4 regions of the Oerskovia sp. NPDC060338 genome follow, and region 2 is predicted to be linked to each of the others. Evidence: riboswitches for the same ligand, from Rfam matches in the RefSeq annotation. Region 2 holds a riboswitch; each other region holds the start of a gene.
The links. Region 2 has a riboswitch for thiamine pyrophosphate ahead of thiO (glycine oxidase ThiO). Riboswitches for the same ligand answer to the same signal wherever they lie in the genome.

Region 1 (4,204 bases), on a different contig from region 2:
GAGACCGCCTCGGGACTGCTCACCGCGCGCGAGCACGACATCCTGGCGCTGCTGTGCCGCGGGCAGTCGAACGCCGAGATCGCCGCGACGCTGTTCCTCGAGGCGAGCACCGTGAAGTCGCACCTGAGCCGGATCATGACCAAGACGGGCATGCGCGACCGTGTCCAGCTCGTGGTGTGGGCGTACGAGCACGGGATCGCGGCGCCGTCGGCACGGTGACCCGGCCCAGGTAGGACGTCCTGCGCGAGGTAGTGCGCGCTGCGTCCTATCTCGCGCAGGACGTTCTACCTCGGCGCCACGGGCTCGCTCGGCGCCACGGGCTGGGCGGGAGTCACGGGGAGGTACACCCGGCCGCCCGCGTCCGCGAACTCGCTCGACTTCTCCGCCATGCCGGCCTCGATCGCCTCGACCGACGTCAGCCCGTTCTCCTCGGCGTACTCGCGCACGTCCGCCGAGATCCGCATCGAGCAGAACTTGGGCCCGCACATCGAGCAGAAGTGCGCGGTCTTGGCGGGCTCGGCCGGCAGGGTCTCGTCGTGGAACGCGCGGGCCGTGTCCGGGTCGAGCGAGAGCGCGAACTGGTCGTGCCAGCGGAACTCGAACCGGGCACGGGACAGCGCGTCGTCCCGGAGCTGCGCGCGCGGGTGGCCCTTTGCGAGGTCGGCCGAGTGCGCCGCGATCCTGTACGTGATGACCCCCGTCTTGACGTCGTCGCGGTCGGGCAGCCCCAGGTGCTCCTTGGGCGTGACGTAGCAGAGCATCGCGGTCCCGGCCTGCGCGATGATCGCGGCCCCGATCGCGGACGTGATGTGGTCGTACGCGGGCGCGATGTCGGTCGCGAGCGGGCCGAGCGTGTAGAACGGCGCCTCCTCGCACAGCTCCTCCTCGAGGCGCACGTTCTCGACGATCTTGTGCATGGGGACGTGCCCCGGGCCCTCGATCATGACCTGCACGCCGTAGGACTTCGCGACCTTGGTCAGCTCGCCCAGCGTGCGCAGCTCGGCGAACTGGGCCGCGTCGTTGGCGTCCGCGATCGAGCCCGGGCGCAGGCCGTCGCCCAGCGAGAACGTCACGTCGTAGTCGCGCAGGATCTCGCACAGCTCCGCGAAGTGCGTGTACAGGAACGACTCCTGGTGGTGCGCGAGGCACCAGGCAGCCATGATCGAGCCGCCGCGGGACACGATGCCCGTGACGCGGCGAGCGGTCAGCGGGACGTAGCGCAGGAGGACGCCCGCGTGCACGGTCATGTAGTCGACGCCCTGCTCGGCCTGCTCGATCACGGTGTCGCGGTAGATCTCCCACGTGAGCTGTGAGGGATCGCCCTTGACCTTCTCGAGCGCCTGGTAGAGCGGCACGGTCCCCACGGGGATCGGGGAGTTGCGCAGCACCCACTCGCGGGTCTCGTGGATGTCCTTGCCCGTCGAGAGATCCATGAGGGTGTCCGCGCCCCAGCGGGCGGCCCACACCATCTTCTCGACCTCCTCCTCGATCGAGGACGTCACGGCCGAGTTGCCGATGTTCGCGTTGATCTTCACGCCGAACGCCTTGCCGATGATCATGGGCTCGATCTCGGGGTGGCGGCGGTTGGCCGGGATCACGGCCCTGCCCCGCGCGACCTCGTCGCGCACGAGCTCGACGTCGACGCCCTCGCGGGCCGCGACGAAGCGCATCTCGTCGGTCACGACCCCGGCCCGCGCCCAGGCGAGCTGCGTCCGGGCGCCACCCGTGCCGCGCTCGGTGGTGGCGGCGTTGGGCCGGAGCCAGGACGCACGCAGGGCGGGCAGGCCCCCCGCGAGGTCGAACGCCGCGGGGTCGTCCGACGCGGTGTACGGGCCCGAGGTGTCGTACAGGTCCAGGTGCTCGCCGTTGCTCAGGTGCACGCGGCGCTCGGGGACGCGCAGGTGCGCGGCGCCCGGGACGGGGTGGTGGACCTTGGCGGACCCCGCGATGGGTCCGGTCGTGATGGTGTGCGCGGGCACAGCGGTCTCAGAGCTCATTGCTCTCTCCCTACGTCGGCATGATCCGAACAGGTTCGAACGGTCGGCGGCGCTGAGCCGCCCTCTCAGCTCGCTGCTGCGAGCTCCCGTGGGTGTGTGGAGTTGTGGGTCGTGCTGGTGGTGCGGTGGTGCGGTGTGCTGGGTGGTGCGCGGCCACCGTAGCGCACGGCGCTGGGCGCCGGCGCGCGCGTCCCACGACCGCCCCTCTCCCCGTGAGTGCGGAGTTCTTGCGAGAAACGCCGGGCGTGTCGCACAAGAGCTCCGCACTCAGCGACTGGCCTGGATCACCCGCCCGTGGGCGCGCCCTCCGCGATGTCGTCGGACGTGTCGGGCTGGTACACGCACACCCACAGCGCCCCGGCGCGCACGCTGACCTCGAGCTTCCTCGACGGCTCGATCACGTCGCCGTCGAGCTGGCGTGGCTGCGGCCGGTCGGAGATCACCGAGATCCGTGACCCGCGCAGCACCTCCATGTTGGGGACGCGCCTGCGTCCACGCAGCACCCCGACGAGGAGCTGGACCCAGTGGCCCAGGTTGCGGGGCGCGAGGATCGCGACGTCCATCTGCCCGTTGTCGGGCACGGCGTCGGGCAGCAGGTTGACGCCCGCCTGGAGCTTGCCGACGTTCCCCACGAGCACGCTGCGCGCCCGACGGCGCAGCACCGGCCGGTCGTCCACGCGCACCTCGACCTTCATCTCGTCGTCGGCGAGGTGCTTGAACGCCGAGACGACGTAGGCGAGAGCACCCGCCTTGGCCTTGAGCGCTGTCGGTGCGTCCTCCATCATCGCGGCGTCGAGCCCCATGCCCGCCATGACGGCGAACGCCTGACCGTCGACCTCGCCGACGTCCACGGCGCGGCGCCCGCGGTCGAGCGCGAGGCGGATGCCGTCCTCCGGGCTCGGCGGGATGCCGAGGTTGGTCGCGAGGAGGTTGCCCGTGCCGCCGGGCAGGACCGCGAGCGCCGCGTCGGTCCCGACGAGCCCCTCGATGCAGGCTCGCACGGTGCCGTCACCGCCGCTGACGAACACGACCTCGGCGCCGTCGTCGACGGCCTGCCGGGCCTGGCCGGTGCCGGGATCCTCGGCGGTCGTCTCGAGCCAGGCGGGGGCGGGCCAGCCCGCGTCGGCGAGCTGGGACTCGATGGTCCGACGGAGCTCGTCGAGCCCATCGACCCGGTTCGGGTTGACGATGACCGCCGAGCGGAGCGGGGCGTGGTCGAGACGTTGCTGGGCGGCGGGCTCGGGCGTTGCTTCGGGGGACGGGTTCACACCTGAGTATGTCGCGGCGTGCACCGGCTCGCCCGGCAAGCGGACACCTCGGACCCTTCCGGGCGTCCTCAGTACCCGAAGACCTGCACCCAGGTGTTTCCCGCGCGCCCCAGTCCCATCGCCGTGAAGTCGCAGTTGAGGATGTTCGCGCGGTGCCCCTCGGACGCCATCCACGCGTCGACCACGGCCTGGGCGGTCTGCTGACCGGCCGCGATGTTCTCGCCGCCGGGCTGTGCGTACCCCTGGGCGGTCACGCGGTCGCCGAAGGTCCGCCCGTCGAGGCTCGTGTGGCTGAAGTACCCCTGGTCGACCATGTCCTGCGCGTGCAGGGTCGCGGCGCGGGCGAGCTGGTCGTCGGCGCGCAGGGCCGGGCAGCTCGCGGCCGCACGGTGCGTGTTGACGAGGTCCAGCACGGCGGCCATGTCTCCCGTGCCCGACGACGGGGCTCCCCCGGTCGAACCGGTTCCGCCCGTCGAGGGGGCGGGGTCCGCGAGCAGCGCGGCCTGGGTCACGGCGCCCGCCACGCCGTCGGGCTCGAGGCCCTGCGCCGCCTGGAACGTGCGCAGGGCGCGGTCGGTCCCCGCACCGAACTCGCCGTCGGCCAGGACCGTGGCCCCGTGCACCTGAAGCCGCTCCTGGATCGCCTGGACCTCGGGTCCGGTCGCGCCGAGCTGCGGCGGGCCTGCGGGGGCGGTCGCCTCGGGCGCGGGCTCTGGAGTCGGCTCCGGGGACGCCGCCGCGGGCGCGTCGGGGACCGGGGTGGTCACCTGTGCGTCCGGCGCGGTCTGCGGCGAGGTCGGCTGCCGTGCCGTACCGCCCTCGGCGAGGACCGGCCCGCGCGAGGCGTCGCTCCGGCTCGCGCGGTCGACGTCGCGGCCGAGCGCGGCGTCCCAGCGCGCGCCGATCGGCTCGAGCCCCGGTCCCTGGCCGCCGACCTCC
Region 2 (4,204 bases):
TGTCGGGCGCACCCTCGCGACGCGGCGCATCGCGACGGTCGTGAGCGCGGTCCCGGACGCCACGAGGGCGTCCTCGAGCGTCAGCAGGTTCGCCGCGCCGCCCGTGCCCATGACCAGGCGGGAGCCGAGGGGGACGCCCGCGACGACGAGAGGGTCCGCTGCCGGGGAACCGGCGTGCGCCGGACCGGGCGCGCCGGTCGTGCCGCGCGCCGCCTCAACCACCCTGCACCGCCGTGACGACCTCGACGCGGTCGCCGTCGCGCAGGGTCGTGGACGGCCACGTGCTGCGGGGGAGCACGGCGTCGTCGATCGCGACCGCGACGCCCCGGGGGACGTCTCCGCTGTCCCCGACGAGCTCGGGCAGCAGCGCGGCCACGAGGGCTGCGACGGTCGTCGGGGCGGTGAGCGGGTGGTGCTCGCCGTTGACGAGGGCGCTCCCGGTCGCGGGCGGGTTCGTGGGCCGCGCACCGGTGGCCGCGGGGAGAGTCGGGTGGGTCATGCGGTCCTCCAGGAGGTGGGTCGCCGAGGTAGAGGTCTGCCGTCGAGGGAGAGGGGCCCGCCCCGCTACCTCGACGCGAGCCTCTGTCTCGCGGGGGTAGGGGTGGGCGAGAAGCGCAGCGGGTCGATCGCCGCGACCGCGGACGGCACCGGCTCCCCGGTCAGGACCGCGTCGATCGCGGCCGCCGTGACGGGAGCGAGCAGCACGCCGTTGCGGTAGTGGCCGGTCGCGAGGACCAGGCCGGGAACGGTGGTGGGCCCCAGGAACGGCATGTTGTCCGGGGTGCCCGGTCGCACGCGCGGCGTGACCTCGACGAGAGCCAGCTCGTCCAGCCCGGGAAGCAGGGCGCGCGCGTCGCGCAGGAGCGCGAAGACGCCGCCCGCGGTCGCACGCCGGTCGTCGGGGTGCTCCTCGCTCGTCGCGCCGACCACGACCTCGCGGTGCCCGTCGGGTCCAGGCGTACGCGGTACGACGTACACCGGACGCCCTTGCACGATCCCGCGCACCACGTGGTCGAGCGTGAACCACGCGGGGGCGTCGAGCCGCAGCGTCTGCCCCTTCACCGGACGGGTCGGGGCGCACACCTCGGGGACGTCCCCGAGCAGGTCGCCCGAGTCCGCGCCCGCCGCGAGGACCACGGTTCCCGCGCGGTGCTCGACCCCCGCGTCGTCGAGGGCTCCGGTCACGGGAGTGCCGAGGCCCGTCGAGCGGAGCAGCCGCACCGCCCGGCGGTGCACGACGGCGGCACGCGGGTCCCGCGCGAGGGCTGCGGTCAGGGCGCGGTGCACCGCGCGCGGGTCGACCTGGTGGTCGCCGGGCGCCCAGAACGCCCCGGCGACGCGCGGACCGACGAGCGGCTCCCGCTCGCGCGCCGCGGCGACCGAGATCTCGGTCGAGTCGAGCCCCCATGCCTCCTGCAGCGCGCGCACGCGGCGCCCGAGCGCGAGGTCGTCGCCGTCGTAGGCCAGCGTGAGGGTCCCGGTCGTCCGCAGGCCCACGCTCAGCCCCGAGTCCGCCTCGAGCTCGGCCGCGAACACCGGCCAGCGCGCCGCGGAGTCGGAGCCCAGGCGCAGCGCGGCCTCCTCGCCGAAGTCGGCCTCGGTCACGGGCGCCAGCATCCCGGCCGCGGCGTGGGTAGCGCCGTCTCCGGGGGAAGGGTCCAGGACGGTGACGCGCAGGCCCGCGCGAGAGGCCCGCCAGGCCGCGGTGAGCCCCACGATGCCGCCGCCCACGACGAGGACGTCCGTGGCGCCGTCGGGCCTCTCGTCCGTGGTCCTCCGGTGGGCGGGCGCGGCTCGCCCCACCGCGCCCGACGGCGGCACGCCCCGCGGGCTCTCGCCGCGCCCCGGTGGGCGCGCGGGCAGTGCAGGGTGGTCGGTGGACAGGGCTGCGCACATGCGCTCGCTCCCTTCGCTGGCATGACCCAGATCAGGTTCGACGGTCGGCTCTCGCCCTCTCAGCCCCGTGCGGGGCTCCCGTGCTTCGCGGCCACCCTACAACGCACGCGTCCGGTCGCCGACCGTGTATCAACCGGGGCGTTGCCGACCTCTCTCGGTGTATCCGCTGGGACATCCGACTCCCGTGCGTGCGACCTCCCTCCAGGGACGGCCTCCCCGAGCGGTCGAGCATCGACCGCCCCGCCGCGGACCCGAGCGGCCCGCCCACCTTCCCCGCTTCAGGTGGAGCTCCTCATGCGCAAGACATTCCTCGTGATCAGCGTCCTCGTGGTCGTCGCCGTGGTCATGCAGTTCTACTTCGCCGCCGTCGGCGTGTTCAGCGACCCCGACGACGAGCTCTTCGCGATCCACGGGACGAGCGGCCGCATCGTGCTGCCCCTGCTGATGATCCTGTCGATCGTGTTCGCCGCCCTCGCCAAGGCCGGGAGACGCACCGTGTGGCTGGCCGTGCTCGGGTTCGGCCTCCTGCTGTTCCAGACGATCCTGTTCATCCTCACCGGAGTCCTCACGGGGTCGGAGCCGCCCCCCGGTGAGATCACCACGGCGGGCACCGTCATGCTCGGCTTCCACGCCCTCAACGGGCTCGCGATCCTCGGCGTCACGGGGACCGTCGCGTCCAGGGCTCGGGCGCTCGTGATGGAAGGGCGCGTGCCCAGCCCGGCGTCGACCACCGCCCCCGGGAACGTCTGACGGTGACCGTCCCCGCCCTCCAGCTCGTCTACCTGGTCCTCGCCCTCGCGGGCGGGGCCGGGTGGGTGCTCGCCGCGCTCCGGCCGCGGCGCGGCCCGTGGGTCGCGCTCGCGACCGTGGCGCTCGTGCTGCGTGTCGGGGTCGTGGTCCTGCTGGGCGGGCACGGGTGGTGGTTCGTCCAGGAGAAGGTGCTCGTCGGGCTCCCGCTCGCCGTCGGCGGGGCGGTGCTCGCGCTCGTCGTGCTCGTCGTCGGCAGGGGCCGTCCAGCGATGCCGGCGCGCCAGGCCTGCCTCCTCGGGGCGGCGTACGCCACCGCCGGGGAGCTGGTCCTCGTGCTGGTGGTCGGCTACCCCGTCGGGCCCCTCAGCGGGGGCGTCGTCGTGCTCCTCGTCGCGGCCGCGACCCTCGTGACGTGGCTCGTGCTCGCCGGGCGTGACGCGGGCGTCGTGCGGGGCGTGAGCCTCGCCGCGGCGTTCGTGCTGCTCCTGCCGCTCGGGCTCGCCTGGTGGGCGAGCCGGGCAGAGGTGCATCTCGAGGTGGTCGGTCCCGGTGCCGTCGGGGCCGCGGGCGCCGCAGCCCCGGGCACGGGAGCGCACACCGGGAGCGGACACGCCGCGGACGAGCCCGCGACCGACGAGCTCTCGGCTGCGGGCGGCGGCGCCCCGACCGTGGACGTGACCGAGCTCCGGACCCCCGCGGACGTTCCCGGGCAGCGGGTGCCGGTGACCCTCACGGCCCGCGAGTCGGACCTGACCCTCCCGTCGGGAGAGGTGGTGCAGGCCTGGAGCTTCGGCTCCCTGCCGGGGCCCGAGATCCGGGCCCAGGTCGGGCAGGTCGTCGAGGTCGAGCTCCACAACGAGGACGTCCGGGCGGGCGTCAGCGTGCACTGGCACGGCTACGACGTGCCCAACGGCGAGGACGGGGTCGCGGGCGTGACGCAGGACGCCGTCCTGCCCGGGCGGTCCTTCACCTACCGGTTCGTCGCGGACCAGCCCGGGACGTACTGGTACCACACGCACCAGAGCTCGTCCGACGGGGTGCGCCGGGGGCTCTTCGGCACGCTCGTCGTGCTCCCGGCCTCGGGCCCGGTCGCCGACCTCGACCTGGTGCTCCCGGTCCACACCCTCAGCGGCACGACGACGCTCGCGGGCAGCGACGAGGTCGAGCAGCTCGCGGCCACGCCCGGGCAACGGGTACGGCTGCGGCTCCTCGACGCCGACCAGGTGCCGCACCGGATCGGGGTGGACGGGGCCGGCTTCCGTGTGGTCGCCGTCGACGGCACGGACGTTCCCGGCGCCGAGGAGGTGAGCGGCCTCGCGCTGCGCGTCCCGGCGGGAGGCCGCTACGACGTCGAGCTCACCATGCCCTCCCACCCCGTGCGCCTGGCGGTCGACGGCGAGGAGGACATCGGCCTGGAGCTCGTGCCCGACGCCGGGGCGGGCGCCGACGCCGACGCCGCCCCGGGGGACGCGGACCGGTGGGCCGTCCCCGACGAGGACCTCGACCTGCTGGCCTACGGTTCGCCGCCCGAGGGCGGGGCCGGGGCCGGACCTGGCAC
Region 3 (4,204 bases), on a different contig from region 2:
GGGGGCCGGCGGCGTCGGGCTGCTCGCGACCCAGCTCGCGGTGCGCCGCGGCGCGCGCGTCATCACGACCGTCTCGACCGAGGCCAAGGCCGAGCTGTCGCGCGCGGCCGGGGCGGCCGACGTCCTGAACTACGCCGAGCTCGACGACCTCACGACCGAGCTGCCCGCGATCGTGCGCGACCTCACGGGCGGCCGGGGTGTCGCGGTCGCCTACGACTCGGTCGGCAAGGACACGTTCGAGGCGTCGCTCGCGTCGCTGCGCCGCCGCGGCATGCTCGTGCTGTTCGGCGGGTCCTCGGGCCAGGTACCTCCGTTCGACCTGCAGCGCCTCAACAAGGGCGGGTCGCTGTTCGCGACCCGCCCCAAGCTCGACGACTACACCGCGACGCGCGCCGAGCTCATCGAGCGCGCCGACGAGATCTTCGCGCTCGTCGCCTCGGGGGACCTGGACGTGCGCGTGGGCGCGACGTTCCCGCTCGCCCGCGCGGCCGACGCGCACCGCGCGCTCGAGGGCCGCGCGACGACGGGCAAGGTCCTGCTCGTCCCGAGCGCCGCCTCGTGAGCTGGGACTGGGTGCCGCCGCGCCCCGGCGAGGACGAACCCACCCGGCGGACGGACCGCCGCCTGCGCCTGGCGCTGACCGTCCTCATGGTCGTCTTCACGGGCGTGCTCGCGGTCTACTACCTGACGGTCGGGCTCGACCAGATGCGCACGCAGTGCGTCACGGAGCGCCCCGAGGGCGTGTCGTCGAACGAGGTCAGCACGTCGTGGCGCTGGTGGCCGCCCGGGTACGACTGCTCGTACCCGGACGGCGGGACGACGAGCGCGTGAGGACGGCCGCTCGCGCCGAGAAGTGAGCAGATGCCCCCGTTCCCCCCGGATCAGGGGCATCTGCTCACTTCTCGGCGCCCCCGACCGGCGCCTCGGGCCAGGTCGGCCGCTCGATCCCCTGCTCGAAGAACAGGTACTCGTGCATCGAGGACAGCTCGAACGCGCGCAGCATGCGTTCGCGCTCGGCGGGCGAGGCCCAGCGCGCGGCCTCGTCGGCGAAAGAGCACGCGGTGCGCGTCGCCTCCTGGAAGGCCGGGTCGCCGTAGAGCGAGATCCACCGCGCGTACGGATGCCCGTCGAGGTCCCCCGCCCGGCGCACCAGGACGTCGCCGATGTACGAGTACAGCCAGTAGCACGGCAGCAGCGCCGCGACGGTCTCCGCGTACGACCCGTTCGACGCCGCGTGCAGGTGGTTGGTGTAGGCGGCGGTCACGGGAGAGGGGTCGACGCTCTCGACCGCCCCCCGGTCCATCCCGGCGTGCTCGCCCAACCAGTCACGGTGCAGCGCCTGCTCGACCTCGAGCGACTCGACGGCCGCGCCCGCGAAGAACTGCCGGGCCTCGGGCGTCGGCGCGAGCTGGCTCGCCCGCGACAGCACGCGCGAGTACTCGGCGAGGTACGCGGCGTCCTGCGCGAGGTAGAACCCGAAGTCCTCGACGGCGAGGCTCCCGTCCGCGAGCGCCCGCACGAACCCCATGCTCTCGACGGCCTCGCGCCAGCCCGCGATCCGCTCCCAGGCCTCCTCGGAGAACGCCCGCAGGCCCAGCGTGGGCAGGTGCGCCAGGTGGTCGACGGGTCCGCGGCCCGTGCCCACCGTCAACGCTCCCCCGGCCCGCAGCGCGCCGGTCAACCAGGTCTTCGCATCGCGCACGGCGCCCGCCCAGTCGTCGCGCCGGGGTCGGAGCGCCGCAACCGCAGCCGACAGCGAGCACCCCGTCCCGTGGGTGTGCACGGTGTCGACGCGGGGCGCGGAGAAGGTCGTGACGTCGTCGGGCCCCACGAGCGCGTCGGGCGACTCCTCCCCCGTGAGGTGACCACCCTTCAGGAGCACGACGGCGCCGCTCGCCACGTGCAGGCGCCTCGCCTGGGCGAGGGCGTCCGGCCAGGTGGTCGCGGCCGGCTCGCCCAGGAGGACGGCCAGCTCGGGGAGGTTGGGGGTCACGAGGTCGGCGAGCGCGACCAGGTCGCGCACCGCCTGCTCGGCCCCCTCGTCGAGGAGGCGGTGGCCGCTCGTGGCGACCATGACGGGATCGAGCACGACGAACGGCGGACGCACCCGGCCGAGCCACGTCGCGATGGCACGCGCATTGGCCTCGTCGGCGACCATGCCGATCTTCACGGCATCGATCACCACGTCGTCCGAGACCGCGTCGAGCTGCTCGGTCAGGAAGTCCGCGCCCGGGACGTGGACCGTGCGGACGCCGTGCGTGTTCTGCGCGACCAGGGCGGTCGTGACCGCCATGCCGTACGCGCCGTGCGCCGCGAACGCCTTGAGGTCGGCCTGGATCCCGGCGCCTCCCGTCGGGTCGGTGCCCGCGATGGACAGGACGCGGGGGCGGGAGGCCTCGGCCCCGGGCGACCCGACGCGTTCTCGTGCGGTGCTGGACGCGGGTTCGGGTCGGGGCAGGACAGGTGTGGTGGCAGCAAGCGACATTGCCGACATCCCTTCGCTAGTGCTAGCTAGATCAGGTTCGACGGGTGTGTTCTCAGCCCGGCTCGTGGGAGCGGGCACCCCGTGTCTTCGGGGGAAGGATAGCGGGCACCCGGACCGGACGGTCGGCGGAGACCACCAGGTGTCGCCCGGGGGCGGATCAGCGGGGGGCGCCTACGAGACCCCGGCCGGCACGGTCATCACGTCGATGCTCGACAGCGGGACGTACCGGTCCAGGCACGTCACGACCCGCTCGACGTCCTCGCGGACGGCGCCGGGGACGAAAGCGACCGTCGTCGGGAGCGGCGGCAGAGGGAGCGGTGTCACGGCGTACTCGACCGCAGGGTCCTCGATGCAGACGTCGATCCCGTCGGGCCACGCGTCGACCCCGACGATCCACGGCCCCTGCGGCGGGATCGCGACCGGCCCGGTCGCGCCCAGCGCGGCGGCCAGCGCCAGGGAGCCGCACGACGCCGCCACGGCTCCGGCGAGCAGGACGGTGCGGCGGGGCATGGCGGTCACCTCGGTGGTCGTCGTCGACGTCGGTGCGACCACCGTAGCGGACCCGCTCGGAGGAGACCCGGCGGTCGGCCGGCCCCCTATGCTCGCCCCATGGTTCTCAGCGTTCCCGTCCACCCGCGTCCGTCGCGCGGCTCGGCCTCGCGATGACCGACGACCTGCTCGCCCGGCTCCTCGACCCGGATCCCGCGGTCGACGAGGACGCTGTCGACGCCGCCGCCGAACGCGCCCTGGCCGGCGACCGGGAGGCCGCCGACGCCCTGCGCGACGTCGTGCTGCGCTTCGAGCGGTTCCCGATCAGCACGTTCGAGCGGACTCTCAACCGTCTCTACGCCTTCGCCGACGCGTCGCTCGAGCCGGCGATGCTGCGCGCCCTCGAGAACGGGGCGTCGGCACCCTGGTACCTCACGGCAGCCTGCGGACGCGCGGGCTTCCGGGGAGCCGTGCCCTACGCCCTCGCCCTGCTCGACTCACCAGTCACCTACGAGCGGACGGTCGGCTGCGAGGTGCTCGACGTCCTGGGGGCGCACGAGGCCGTGCCGACCCTCGTCGACGTGCTCGGCGACACGGACCACCGCGTCCGGGAGAGCGCGGCCGCTGCCCTTGCCGACCTCGGCGGGTCCGGGGCCGCGCTCGGGCTGCGCCGCGAGCTCGTCGAGCCTCGGTTCGGGCTCCTGGGCTACGTGTCGAACGCCCTGGGCGCGATCGAGCCCGACCAGACGACCTGGCTCCTCGACCAGGCCGCCAGTCCGGACACCAGAACCCGGTACTGGGCGGTCCGTGCCCTCGGGCGCACCGGGAGCGACCTGGTCCACGAGCCGCTGCTCGTCGTCGCAGCAGACCCTGCGGAGGAGACCGCGGCCATCGCGAACGGAAGCACGGTCGCGAGCGCAGCACGCAGTGCCCTGAAGACCTGGCAACGCGTGCGCCGCGTCCGTGCGGCAGACACCACGAGCACACGCCCCCTGTCCTGACCGCGGAGCCTCGCGCCCGCCCCGACGACAGGTCGGAGCAGGACCGCGACGAACGTCATGCTGGAGCGCACCACGAGGCGCTCTACGTCGTGCCGAGGCCGCCCGGCCAGGTGCAGCAGCGACTCGCGGTCAGCGCCTGCGCCGGGTGGCGGAGGCGAGCCTGCGGTTGAGCCGGGGCGCGGCACGGCGGATGCTGGGGGCGACCGTCCGGTCCAGCCACGAGGAGGTC
Region 4 (4,204 bases), on a different contig from region 2:
GATCGCGGCGGTCCGGAGCGAGTTGGCCGTGGCCTCCCACACGGTCACGCTCAGGGCGTTGCGGCCGCCGGTCGTGCCGAGGTTCGCGTAGTTCGCGAGGCTCCAGCCGTCGGGGGTCTGGAACGAGCGCACGAGGAGGTTGACGAGCGGCAGGGCGATCAGGCCCAGCACGACGACGGCGGTCACCGCGAGCGGGGCCGCGTCGGCCCGCAGGCGCAGCGGCCGGGCGGCGGACGTCGCCGCGGACAGGTGGAGCGCGCGCTCGCGGCGGGTGCGGGTCCGGTTGGCGACGCTCAGCGCGACCACGACCACGACGAGCTGCACGACCGAGAGCACCGCGGCCGCGCGCAGGTCGAGGAACTGCGTGGTCTGGATCCAGATCTCGGTCTCGATGGTCCCGTACTGGACCCCGCCCAGGACGAGCACGACCCCGAACGCCGTGGCGCAGAACAGGAACACGATCGACGCGGCCGACGCGATGGCCGGGGCCAGCGACGGCAGCGTCACGGACCGGAACGCACGCCAGGGCGAGGCGCCCAGGGCGCGAGCCGCTTCCTCGGCGCGCGGGTCGAGGTGCTCCCAGAGCCCGCCGACGGTCCGCACCACGACCGAGTAGTTGAAGAACACGAGGGCCAGGACGATCGCCCCGAACGTCCCCTCGAGCCGCAGGAACCCGAGCAGCCCGCCCTCGACCAGCAGGGAGCGGAAGGCCACCCCGACCACGACGGTCGGCAGCACGAACGGCACGGTCACGAACGCGCGCAGGAACGTGCGCCCCCGGAACCGGCACCGGTACAGCACGTACGCGCCGGGCACGCCGAGCAGCACCGAGATCACGGTCCCGAGCACGCCCTGCCACAGCGTCAGCCCGATGATCCGCCAGGTCCGCGGCTCGGAGAACACCTCGGCGAAGCCGGAGAGGTCGAGGGAGCCGTTGCTGACGAACCCGCGCGCGATCAGCGTCACGACGGGCCACGCGAAGAACACCCCGAGGAACAGCAGCGGCAGCCCGGCGGCGAGCCCCCACAGGAGGACCCGCCCGCCGCGCTGCACCGCCGCGGGCACGCCGCGGCTCACGGGCAACGTGCTCAGCCGATCACCGTCGACGTCCACGCCTTGATCCACTCGTCGCGGTGGGCGGTGATGTCGGCCGGCGCGACCTCGAAGGGCGACGGGGACAGGGGCGCGAACTCGGCCCAGCCCTCGGGCAGCTCGGTGTCCGCGTCCGCCGGGTACATGTACATGTTGTCGGCGATGTCGGCCTGGAACGCGTCGCTCACGAGGAAGTCGACGAGCTTCTTGGCGCCCTCGGGGTTCTTGGCCCCGGCCAGCACGCCCGTGTACTCGACCTGGCGGAAGCAGGTGTCGAGCAGCGCACCCGTCGTGGTCTCGGTGCCGTCCTCGGTGACCGTGAACGCGGGCGACGTCGAGTAGGACAGCACGAGGGGGCGCGGGCCCTTGCCCTCGGAGCCGGAGAAGTCGACGTAGTAGGCGTCGGACCATCCGTCAGCGACCTTGACGCCGTTGTCCTCGAGCTTGCTCCAGTAGCCCTCCCAGCCGTCCTCGCCGTAGGCGCCGACGGTCGCGAGCAGGAACGACAGCCCGGGCGACGACGTCGCGGGGTTGGTCACGACGAGCAGGTCCTTGTACTCGGGCTCGGTCAGGTCGTCGAGGGTCACGGGCTCGGGGATGCCCGCTGCCGTGAACCAGGCGTGGTCGACGTTGACGCAGACGTCGCCGAGGTCCACGGGGGTGAGCTCGCCGTCCCCGACGGCGTACTGGGCCGCCGAGTCGGCGAGGCCCGCGGGCGTGTAGGGCTCGAGCACGCCCTCGTCGATCGCGCGGGTCGCGAACGAGTTGTCGATGCCGAACACGACGTCGCCGAGCGGCGCGTCCTTGGTCAGGATCAGCTGGTTGACGAGCGCTCCGCCGTCGCCGGGAGCGACCTGCTTGACGGTCAGCCCGGACTCCTTCTCGAACGCGGCGAGGACGTCCTCGCTCACGTTGAAGGAGTCGTGCGTGACGAGCGTGACGGTGCTCGCCTCCGCGCTCGAGGTGTCGCCCGCGCCTGTGTCGGTCGACCCGGCACAGGCCGTGAGAGCCAGCGCGCTGAGCCCGCCGACGAGACCGAGGCCGATCTTGTGAGCGGGGCCGCGGCGGGTACTGATGGTGTTCACGTGTCCTCCTTGGACGTCACAGGAGGGGGACCTCGCGCACGGAAGGTCCGTGAGCGAGGCTGGAGAAGCCCGACTTCCTCCACCGGTGCTAACCGGATCAGGTTCGAGGGTCTGCGGTGGTCCGCACTCTCAGCGCCTGTTGCCCGTTGTCTCCGGGCGGTCGGCGCTCCCCTGTCGTTCACCTGCGACTTTACACCGCGGCCCGACGGCGCGGGCAGGGGTCCGGCGTGTGGTCTCGCCCGAGGCGCGCCCCGCCCGGGGCGACGGCTACGGTGGGACCTGAGCTCCGCCGTCGGGCACGTGCACGACGCGCGGCGCGCCCCGCCCGCCGCACCCTCACCAGGAGGTCCACATGGCCGAGAACGAGCAGACCCTCACCGAGAAGGTCGCGACCGTCGCCCTGACGCTGGCCGCGGGCTGGGTCGCGCAGAAGGTCGTGAGCTTCGCGTGGGCCAAGGCGACGGGGCACGACGCCCCCAAGGACCTGGACGACCCCGAGGTCGGCATCATCAGCGCTGTCACGTTCGCCGCGGCCGCTGCGGCCGCGAGCGTGTTCGCCCGCCGTTTCGCGGGGCGCGAGGCCAAGCGCGTCGTGACGCGGCTCGCGGCCCGCGCGTCCTGAGACCGGGGTCGGGCGGCACCGGCGGGTCCGCACCCGCCGCGCGAGGGTCGTTCCGTAGGGTGTCTCGATGCCCTCCCTCTCTGCTGCCCGACGCCGTCGCTCACCCCTCGTCGGAGGCCTCCTCGTCGTGGGGCTCGCACTGACCGGGTGCTCGTCGTCCGGGAACGGCTCCGAGGTGCCGCCCACGCCGAGCGCGGCCCCGACCGCGGTCGCGCTGCCCGGCGGCACGGTGGGCAAGGCGGCCGGCTGGGTGCTCGAGGTGCTCAACGCGGACGCTTCGCCCGACGCCGCGACGCTGGACCGGCGGTTCGCCCGGTCGTTCCTGGACCAGGTTCCCGCCGCGCAGCTCGTGCCCGTCCTTGACCAGCTCCGCGCGGACCGGGAGTGGGTGCCGGTCTCGGTCGACGTGGTCGACGCGGACGAGAAGCAGTCCGCGCTGACGATCGTCGGGGCGAGCGGTCAGTACTTCACGATGCAGATCGGGGTCGATGCGGACAGCCGCATCGAGACCCTGTTCTTCGGCCCGGGCGACGACCCGCACCGCGAGCCCGCGGCGAGCTGGGACGAGCTGGGCGAACGCCTCGACGCCGTGGACGCGCAGAGCTCGCTGCTCGTGGCCCAGGTCCTGGACAACGGGACGTGCCAGGCGGTCGAGGAGGCCCCCGGCGGCACGGAACCGGACGAGGTGCTGCCGCTCGGCTCGATCTTCAAGCTCTACGTGCTGGGCGCGGTGTCGCAGGCCGTCGAGGCCGGGACGCTGACCTGGGACGACGAGCTGACCGTGACCGACGACGTGCGGTCGCTGCCCTCTGGCCAGCTCCAGGACGCGCCCACGGGCACCGTGGTCACGGTGCGCGAGGCGGCCGGGCTCATGATCTCGATCAGCGACAACACCGCGACCGACCTGCTGGTCCAGGCCGTGGGGCGTGACGCCGTCGAACGCGCGCAGGCCGAGCTGGGGCACGCCGACCCGTCCCTGAACACCCCGTTCCTGACGACCCGCGACGCGTTCGCGATCGCGTGGGGCTCGCCGTCGCAGGCCACCGGGTGGGCCGCGGCCGGCACCGCGGAACGGCGCGCGATGCTCGACGCGCTGCCCGGCGGGCCCCTCGACGTCGACCCCGCGGGAGTGACCACGCCCGTGTGGCAGGACGACGTCGACTGGTTCGCGACGTCGTCGGACCTGTGCGCCGCGCACGTCTGGTTGCACGACCGCGGCGAGCAGGACCCCGTGGTCCGTGAGGTGCTCTCGGTCAACCCCGGCATCGAGGTCGACACGACGGCCTGGCCCTACGTCGCGTTCAAGGGCGGCAGCGCGCCGGGCGTCCTGGCGGGCTCGTGGCTCGCGGAGGACGCCGAGGGCGACACGTACGTCGTGACCGTGCAGCTCGCCGCCACGGACCCG

Region 1: it holds a riboswitch for thiamine pyrophosphate, as region 2 does, so the genes downstream of both, thiC (phosphomethylpyrimidine synthase ThiC) here and thiO (glycine oxidase ThiO) in region 2, are expected to answer to the same signal.
Region 3: it holds a riboswitch for thiamine pyrophosphate, as region 2 does, so the genes downstream of both, thiD (bifunctional hydroxymethylpyrimidine kinase/phosphomethylpyrimidine kinase) here and thiO (glycine oxidase ThiO) in region 2, are expected to answer to the same signal.
Region 4: it holds a riboswitch for thiamine pyrophosphate, as region 2 does, so the genes downstream of both, ACFWGN_RS00640 (thiamine ABC transporter substrate binding subunit) here and thiO (glycine oxidase ThiO) in region 2, are expected to answer to the same signal.

What each region holds. Positions count from the first base shown of each region.
Region 1 covers NZ_JBHXCQ010000012.1:29,880-34,083, reverse strand. The annotation lists gene ACFWGN_RS15310 (response regulator transcription factor) at 1-219, shown strand, start outside; gene thiC (phosphomethylpyrimidine synthase ThiC) at 285-1,997, opposite strand; TPP riboswitch at 1,988-2,097, opposite strand; gene ACFWGN_RS15300 (diacylglycerol/lipid kinase family protein) at 2,282-3,265, opposite strand; gene ACFWGN_RS15295 (CAP domain-containing protein) at 3,334-4,204, opposite strand, start outside.
Region 2 covers NZ_JBHXCQ010000004.1:6,091-10,294, reverse strand. The annotation lists gene ACFWGN_RS05870 (thiazole synthase) at 1-111, opposite strand, end outside; gene thiS (sulfur carrier protein ThiS) at 215-499, opposite strand; gene thiO (glycine oxidase ThiO) at 565-1,896, opposite strand; TPP riboswitch at 1,903-1,980, opposite strand; gene ACFWGN_RS05855 (DUF6220 domain-containing protein) at 2,191-2,646, shown strand; gene ACFWGN_RS05850 (multicopper oxidase family protein) at 2,649-4,204, shown strand, end outside.
Region 3 covers NZ_JBHXCQ010000006.1:15,886-20,089, forward strand. The annotation lists gene ACFWGN_RS08810 (quinone oxidoreductase family protein) at 1-562, shown strand, start outside; gene ACFWGN_RS08815 (hypothetical protein) at 559-831, shown strand; gene thiD (bifunctional hydroxymethylpyrimidine kinase/phosphomethylpyrimidine kinase) at 896-2,485, opposite strand; TPP riboswitch at 2,477-2,577, opposite strand; gene ACFWGN_RS08825 (hypothetical protein) at 2,657-2,995, opposite strand; gene ACFWGN_RS08830 (HEAT repeat domain-containing protein) at 3,148-3,975, shown strand.
Region 4 covers NZ_JBHXCQ010000001.1:137,150-141,353, forward strand. The annotation lists gene ACFWGN_RS00635 (ABC transporter permease) at 1-1,077, opposite strand, end outside; gene ACFWGN_RS00640 (thiamine ABC transporter substrate binding subunit) at 1,089-2,177, opposite strand; TPP riboswitch at 2,235-2,360, opposite strand; gene ACFWGN_RS00645 (DUF4235 domain-containing protein) at 2,530-2,799, shown strand; gene ACFWGN_RS00650 (serine hydrolase) at 2,867-4,204, shown strand, end outside.